Regions from separate parts of the Streptomyces sp. NPDC002176 genome, predicted to be linked through region 1. Evidence: riboswitches for the same ligand, from Rfam matches in the RefSeq annotation. Region 1 holds a riboswitch; the other holds the start of a gene.
The links. Region 1 has a riboswitch for glycine ahead of gcvT (glycine cleavage system aminomethyltransferase GcvT). Riboswitches for the same ligand answer to the same signal wherever they lie in the genome.
Positions count from the first base shown of each region.

Region 2: another riboswitch for glycine. It lies ahead of gcvP (aminomethyl-transferring glycine dehydrogenase); the one in region 1 lies ahead of gcvT (glycine cleavage system aminomethyltransferase GcvT).

Region 1 covers NZ_JBJDQW010000002.1:274,291-277,684, reverse strand. The annotation lists gene glyA (serine hydroxymethyltransferase) at 1-188, opposite strand, end outside; gene gcvH (glycine cleavage system protein GcvH) at 204-581, opposite strand; gene gcvT (glycine cleavage system aminomethyltransferase GcvT) at 701-1,828, opposite strand; glycine riboswitch at 1,987-2,075, opposite strand; gene ACI2LY_RS09490 (AAA family ATPase) at 2,255-2,923, shown strand; gene ACI2LY_RS09485 (enhanced serine sensitivity protein SseB) at 2,988-3,394, shown strand, end outside.
Region 2 covers NZ_JBJDQW010000004.1:768,638-772,031, reverse strand. The annotation lists partial or broken gene ACI2LY_RS22735 (DNA polymerase IV) at 1-907, shown strand, start outside; gene ACI2LY_RS22730 (PRC-barrel domain-containing protein) at 820-1,200, opposite strand; glycine riboswitch at 1,320-1,414, shown strand; gene gcvP (aminomethyl-transferring glycine dehydrogenase) at 1,590-3,394, shown strand, end outside.

The sequences.
Region 1 (3,394 bases):
CGGCGGCCCGGATAGCCCTCGGCGTACTTGTTGGTCAGGACCGAACCCTGCGCCTCCATCACCGCGAGCGGTGCGAAGTTCTCGGAGGCGATCATCTCCAGGGTCGACTGCTGGCGGCGCAGCTCGGCGTCGACCGCGGCGGCGATCTCCGGGTCCAGCTCGTGCAGGGGCGTGTTCAGGTCAGTCATACGGCTTGTAGCTCCTCAGCCGGCGGTGTAGGCGGTGTACTCGTCGGCGGTCAGCAGGTCGGCGGGCTGGTCGGCGACGCGCACCTTGAACAGCCAGCCGCCCTCGAAGGGCGCGGAGTTCACCAGCGACGGGTCGTCCACGACGTCCTGGTTGACCTCGGTGATCTCACCGGAGACGGGCGAGTACAGCTCGGAGACCGACTTGGTGGACTCCAGCTCGCCGCAGGACTCGCCCGCGGTGACCTCGTCGCCGACCTCGGGAAGCTGCACGAAGACCACATCGCCGAGCGCGTTGGCCGCGTGCTCGGTGATGCCGACCGTCGACGCGCCGCCCTCGGCGGCCGACAGCCACTCGTGCTCCTTGCTGTAGCTCAACTGCTGCGGGTTGCTCATGACCTGAATTCTCCTGTACGCGAGGACGTGCTCGTCGGGGGAAAAGGGCTCGAACCGCTGAAGAGCGGGTGAAATGTGCGCAGGGTCACGCCGGGGACGGCCGGACCCGGGGCCAGTGTCTACTTGGCGCGCTTGTAGAAGGGCAGCGCCACGACCTCGTACGGCTCGTGGCTGCCCCGGATGTCCACGCCCACACCCGTGCTGCCGGGGGCGGCGTGCGCGGCGTCGACGTAGGCGATGGCCAGCGGCTTGCCGAGGGTGGGGGAGGGGGCACCCGAGGTGACCTCGCCGATCACCTCGCCACCGGCGACGACGGCGTACCCGGCGCGCGGCACCCGGCGGCCCTCGGCGATCAGGCCGACCAGGACGCGCGGCGGCCGGGCCTCGGCGCGCTCGGCGGCCTTCGCGAGCGCCTCGCGGCCGACGAAGTCGCCCTCCTTGGCGAACTTCACCACGCGGCCGAGACCGGCGTCGAAGGGGGTCAGCTGGGTGGTCAGCTCGTGCCCGTACAGCGGCATGCCCGCCTCCAGGCGCAGGGTGTCCCGGCAGGACAGCCCGCACGGCACCAGACCGGCGGCGGACCCGGCCGCGAGCAGGGCCTCCCAGAGCTGGACGGCGTGCTCGGGCCGCACGAACAGCTCGAAGCCGTCCTCGCCGGTGTAGCCGGTGCGGGCGATCAGCGCGGGCACGCCCGCGACCGTGCCGGGCAGCCCGGCGTAGTACTTCAGGCCGTCGAGGTCGGCGTCGGTGACGGCCTTGAGGATGCCGGGGGACTCCGGGCCCTGGACGGCGAGCAGCGCGTAGGCGTCGCGGTCGTCGCGGACCTCGGCGTCGAAACCGGCGGCGCGCTCGGTCAGCGCGTCCAGCACGACCTGGGCGTTGGAGGCGTTGGCCACGACCATGTACTCGTGCTCGGCGAGCCGGTAGACGATCAGGTCGTCCAGGATGCCGCCGTCGGCGCGGCAGATCATGGTGTAGCGGGCGCGGCCGACGCCGACCGAGGCGAGGTCGCCGACGAGGGCGTAGTTGAGCAGGGCGGCGGCGTCGGGGCCGGTCACCGTGATCTCACCCATGTGCGAGAGGTCGAACAGCCCGGCCCGGGTGCGCACCGCCTGGTGCTCGTCCCGCTCGGAGCCGTAGCGCAGGGGCATGTCCCAGCCGGCGAAGTCGGTCATCGTCGCGCCGAGCGAGCGGTGCACGGCGTCGAGCGCGGTATGGCGCGGGGCGTTGGGGTCGGTGCTGCTCATCGGTCGTCTCCCAGGGCAACGGGGGATGGGGTGAGGAACGTTCCTCCCCATCTGTCATCGGAACCTGAGAGGTTCGCCATGACCCGCCCCCAGGGGGGTGTCAGTGGCTTGCACCTTGGGTGGAGCCACTGCGACAGCGGCCCGCTTTTCAGATGTGCCTCGCCCACGCGGTAACGGTGCCTGAGAGATTCAAGGGAGGGACTTGCTCCTTCGGCGCCCCGGATGGGGACTCTCCCGCGCGGATTCAAACGGCCGGTATGCAGTTGGCGGGCACATCATCGCACGGCGGGGCCCGGCCCTGAAGGGGCCACCGACTGTGACATGGCTGTGGCCGTTCGGGGACCCGACCGACGAGGCGGCGCATTACCTTCTCTTTACATTTGTTGGGCAGGAGATGACCTGAACCCACAGGGGAGGACGATCACGGTGAACAGGACCACGGTGTGCGCCACCACCACCGGCATCCCGGTGCCGCAGCAGCCCTGCGCACCCGCCCACGAGCGCCGGGCCGAGCGTCCCGCGCCGGTCGTCCGCGACCTGCGCGACCGCCCCGGCGGCGGCCCCCGCACCCTGCGCTTCGGCCCCCGCGACCTCGCCGTCGTCACCGGCCTGCCCGGCAGCGGCAAGTCCACCCTGATGCGCCGTGCGGTCCCCGGCCACCGCGTCGACTCCCAGGACGCCCGCGACCGCTGGGCCGCCCGCCTCCCCACCGCCCTGCCCTACGCGCTCTACCGCCCCCTGGTCCGCCTCGCCCACTACGCCGGACTGCGCCGCGCGCTGGCCTCCGGCGAGGGCGTCGTCGTGCACGACTGCGGCACCCAGCCCTGGGTGCGCGGCTGGCTCGCCCGCGAGGCCCGCCGCAGAGGCGGCACCCTGCACCTGATCCTGCTCGACGTGCCCGCCGACACCGCCCGGCGCGGCCAGCGCGAGCGCGGCCGGGGCGTCTCCCGGTACGCCTTCCACCGCCACCGCGGTACCACCGCCCGCCTGCTGGGCGCCGTCGAGCGCGGCGAGAGCCCCGCGGGCTGCGGCTCGGTGGTCCTGCTGGACCGCGCCTCGGCGGACGGGCTCAAGCGGATCGAGTTCGCCGAGTGAACGCCCGTACGCGTACCGGATAGCCTTCAGCACCACAGCATGACTCCCAGCAGGCGGTAGGCACATGGACTTCCCGGCGGACCTTCCCGCGGACTTCCCGGCACAGGCACACCCCCACCCGCACGGCGGTTGGCCCGGCAACGAACTGGAGGAGGTCCTCTCGGCCTCCCTCGGCATACCCACGGCCGGGGCCCGTGTCATCGAGGTCCTGGCCCGCAGCTTCGTCTGGATACCGCTGCCCAACGGCGGCGGCCCGCACAGCGGCCCGCTCGACCTGCCCACCGTCGACATCGACGGCCAGGTGTACGTCCCGGTGTTCAGCTCCGAGGAGCAGTTCCGGCAGTCGCCCGGCGGGCACCTCCCGCACACCGTCGCGCCCGCCGTGGAGTTCGCGCGCGGTCTGCCGCCGCAGGCGGGCGTGGTGATCAACCCCGGCGGCGTGGTCGGACTCCCGCTGCCGCCCGACGCGGT
Region 2 (3,394 bases), on a different contig from region 1:
GTCGGCCCCGCCACCGGCGACCATCTGCGGCGCGCCGGGATCACCACCGTGCTGGAGCTGTCCGAGGCGGGCGAGGACGAACTGGTCCGGCTGCTCGGCAAGGCCCATGGACACGCGCTGTACGCGATGGCGCTGGCCCGTGACGACCGGCCGGTGGTCGCCGAGCGGGAGGCCAAGTCGGTGTCGGTGGAGGACACCTACGCCGTGGACATCCACGACCGGCTGCGCATCGGCCTGGAGGTCCGTCGGCTCGCCGACCGGTGCGTGCGGCGGCTGCGCGGTGCCGGGCTGTCCGGGCGCACCATCGTGCTCAAGGTCCGGCGCTACGACTTCTCCACCCTGACCCGCTCCGAGACGCTCAGGGGGCCCACGGACGATCCGGCGGTGATCCGGGAGGCGGCCGCGCGGCTGCTGGACTCCGTGGACACCACGGGCGGGGTGCGGCTGCTCGGCGTCGGGGTGTCCGGGCTCGCCGACTACACCCAGGAGGACCTGTTCGCCCAGGCGGCGGGGGAGACGGCCGAGGAGACGCCGGAGGAGAGTGCCCCCGACTTCGGCCCGGAGAGACCCGAGCCCGCCGCGCCGGAGTGGCGGGCGGGCCAGGACGTGCGGCACCCCGAGTACGGGCACGGCTGGGTGCAGGGCAGTGGCCTGGGACGGGTCACGGTGCGCTTCGAGACACCGCTCTCCGCGCCGGGCCGGGTACGGACGCTGCGGGCCGACGACCCCGACCTGGCACCGGCCGACCCGCTGCCGCTGGTGGCCCAGGTCGAGGCGGTGGCCCGGGAGGGGGAGACGGGCGTCGGATGAGGGGAGGGCTCAGGTCTCCTCGGTGCCCGCGACCTTGCCGAAGTCGCGGTCCGGGGTCGGGGTCGGCCGGGCTGAGGTGCCCACGTCGAGACCGTAGTGGTGGTAGAGCTGGAGTTCCTGTTCGGGGGAGAGGTGGCGGCCCACGCCGAAGTCGGGGGCGTCCTTGATGAGGGCGCGCTCGAAGGGGACGCGGAGCGCGCCCTCGACCAGTTCGCTGGGCTCCAGCGGGACGAAGGCGTCGCGAGAGAAGAGGCCGGTGCGCACCGCGGCCCACTCCGGGACGCCGGTCGCGTCGTCGAGGTACACCTCGTCTATGGTGCCGATCTTGGTGCCGGCGCGGTCGAACGCCTTGCGGCCGATCAGGCTGCGCGGATCGATGTCGGTCTGCACGATCCCTCTCCCTCCACATGGTCGCAACTCATCCGTAAGCACTACAAAAGAGCAGAATCAGTCGGGCGGCCACTCGAACGCCGTGCTCCTGACCCCGCTGGTAGGCTGAACTCGGCTGTCGACCCCGTGCGGGAGAGTCCTCCGAGCAATTCGGAGGCGCCGAAGGAGCAACTCCTCCCCGGAATCTCTCAGGCCCCCGTACCGCACGGACGAGGTCACTCTGGAAAGCAGGGCGGGCGTTCATGGCTCCCGCCCTCACCGACGGTGAAAGCCGGGGTCCGCAGGTCCCCGGTGAAGCTCTCAGGTAAGAGATGACAGAGGGGGAGGCCGGTGGGCACCCGCGCCGTGGTGCCCCTCGCAGGTCGCGTCAGACCAGGAGGCCTCCGCATATGACCGCCCCTCGCATTCCGCTCGCCGAGCTCGAAGCGGGCATCCCCTTCGAGCAGCGCCACATCGGGCCCGACCAGGAGGCGCGGGCCAAGATGCTCGCGCAGGTCGGCTACGGCTCGCTCGACGAGCTGACCGCCGCCGCGGTCCCGGATGTGATCAAGAACGCCGACGCACTCGACCTGCCCGGTACCCGCACCGAGGCCGAGGTGATCGCCGAGCTGCGCGGTCTCGCCGACCGCAACCAGGTGCTCGGCTCGATGATCGGCCTGGGCTACCACGGCACCTTCACCCCGCCGGTGATCCTGCGCAACGTCATGGAGAACCCCGCCTGGTACACGGCGTACACGCCCTACCAGCCGGAGATCTCCCAGGGCCGTCTCGAAGCCCTGCTGAACTTCCAGACGATGGTCGCCGACCTCACCGGGCTGCCCACCTCCGGTGCCTCCCTGCTGGACGAGGGCACCGCCGCCGCCGAGGCCATGGCGCTGTCCCGGCGCATGGGCAAGAACAAGAAGGGCCTCTTCCTGGTCGACGCGGACACCCTGCCGCAGACCATCGCCGTCATCGAGACCCGCGCCGAGCCCGCCGGTGTCGAGGTCGTCGTCGCCGACCTCAGCGAGGGCATCCCGGCCGACCTCGCCGCCCGTGACATCACCGGCGTCCTGCTCCAGTACCCCGGCGCCTCCGGTGCCGTACGCGACCTGAAGCCGGTCATCGGGCAGGCGCACGAGCTGGGCGCCCTCGTCACGGTCGCCGCCGACCTGCTCGCGCTGACCCTGCTCACCTCGCCCGGCGAGCTGGGCGCGGACATCGCCATCGGCACCACCCAGCGCTTCGGCGTGCCCATGGGCTTCGGCGGGCCGCACGCGGGCTACATGGCCGTGCACGAGAAGTTCGCCCGCAGCCTGCCCGGACGCCTGGTCGGCGTGTCCGTCGACGCCGACGGGCACCGGGCCTACCGGCTCGCGCTCCAGACCCGCGAGCAGCACATCCGCCGCGAGAAGGCCACCAGCAACATCTGCACCGCGCAGGTGCTGCTCGCCGTGATGGCCGGGATGTACGCCGTCTACCACGGCCCCGACGGCCTGCGGACGATCGCCCGCCGCACCCACCGCTACGCCACGATCCTCGCCGAGGGCCTGCGCGCGGGCGGCGTCGAGATCGTGCACGGCGCCTACTTCGACACCCTCACCGCGCGCGTGCCCGGCAAGGCCGCCGAGGTCGTCGCCGCCGCCCGCGAGGGCGGGGTCAACCTGCGCCTCGTCGACGCCGACCACGTCTCCTTGGCCTGCGACGAGACCACCAACCGGGCCCAGCTGGAGGCCGTCTTCGCCGCCTTCGGCGCCGAGAGCGACATCGAGGCGCTCGACCAGGCGGCCGAGGACACGCTGCCCGAGGCGCTGCTGCGCACCGACGACTACCTCACCCACCCGGTCTTCCACGAGCACCGCTCCGAGACGGCCATGCTGCGCTACCTGCGCAAGCTGTCCGACCGCGACTACGCGCTCGACCGGGGCATGATCCCGCTCGGCTCCTGCACCATGAAGCTGAACGCGACCACCGAGATGGAGCCGGTCACCTGGCCCGAGTTCGGCGCGCTGCACCCCTTCGCCCCCGCCGAGCAGGCCGAGGGCTACCTCACCCTCATCCGCGAGCTGGAGGACCGGCTCGCCGAGGTCACCGGGTACGACAAGGTCTCCCTCCAGCCCAACGCCGGTTCCCAGGGCGAGCTGGCCGGACTGCTCGCCGTACGCGCCTACCACCGGGCCAACGGTGACGCGCAGCGCACCATCTGCCTCATCCC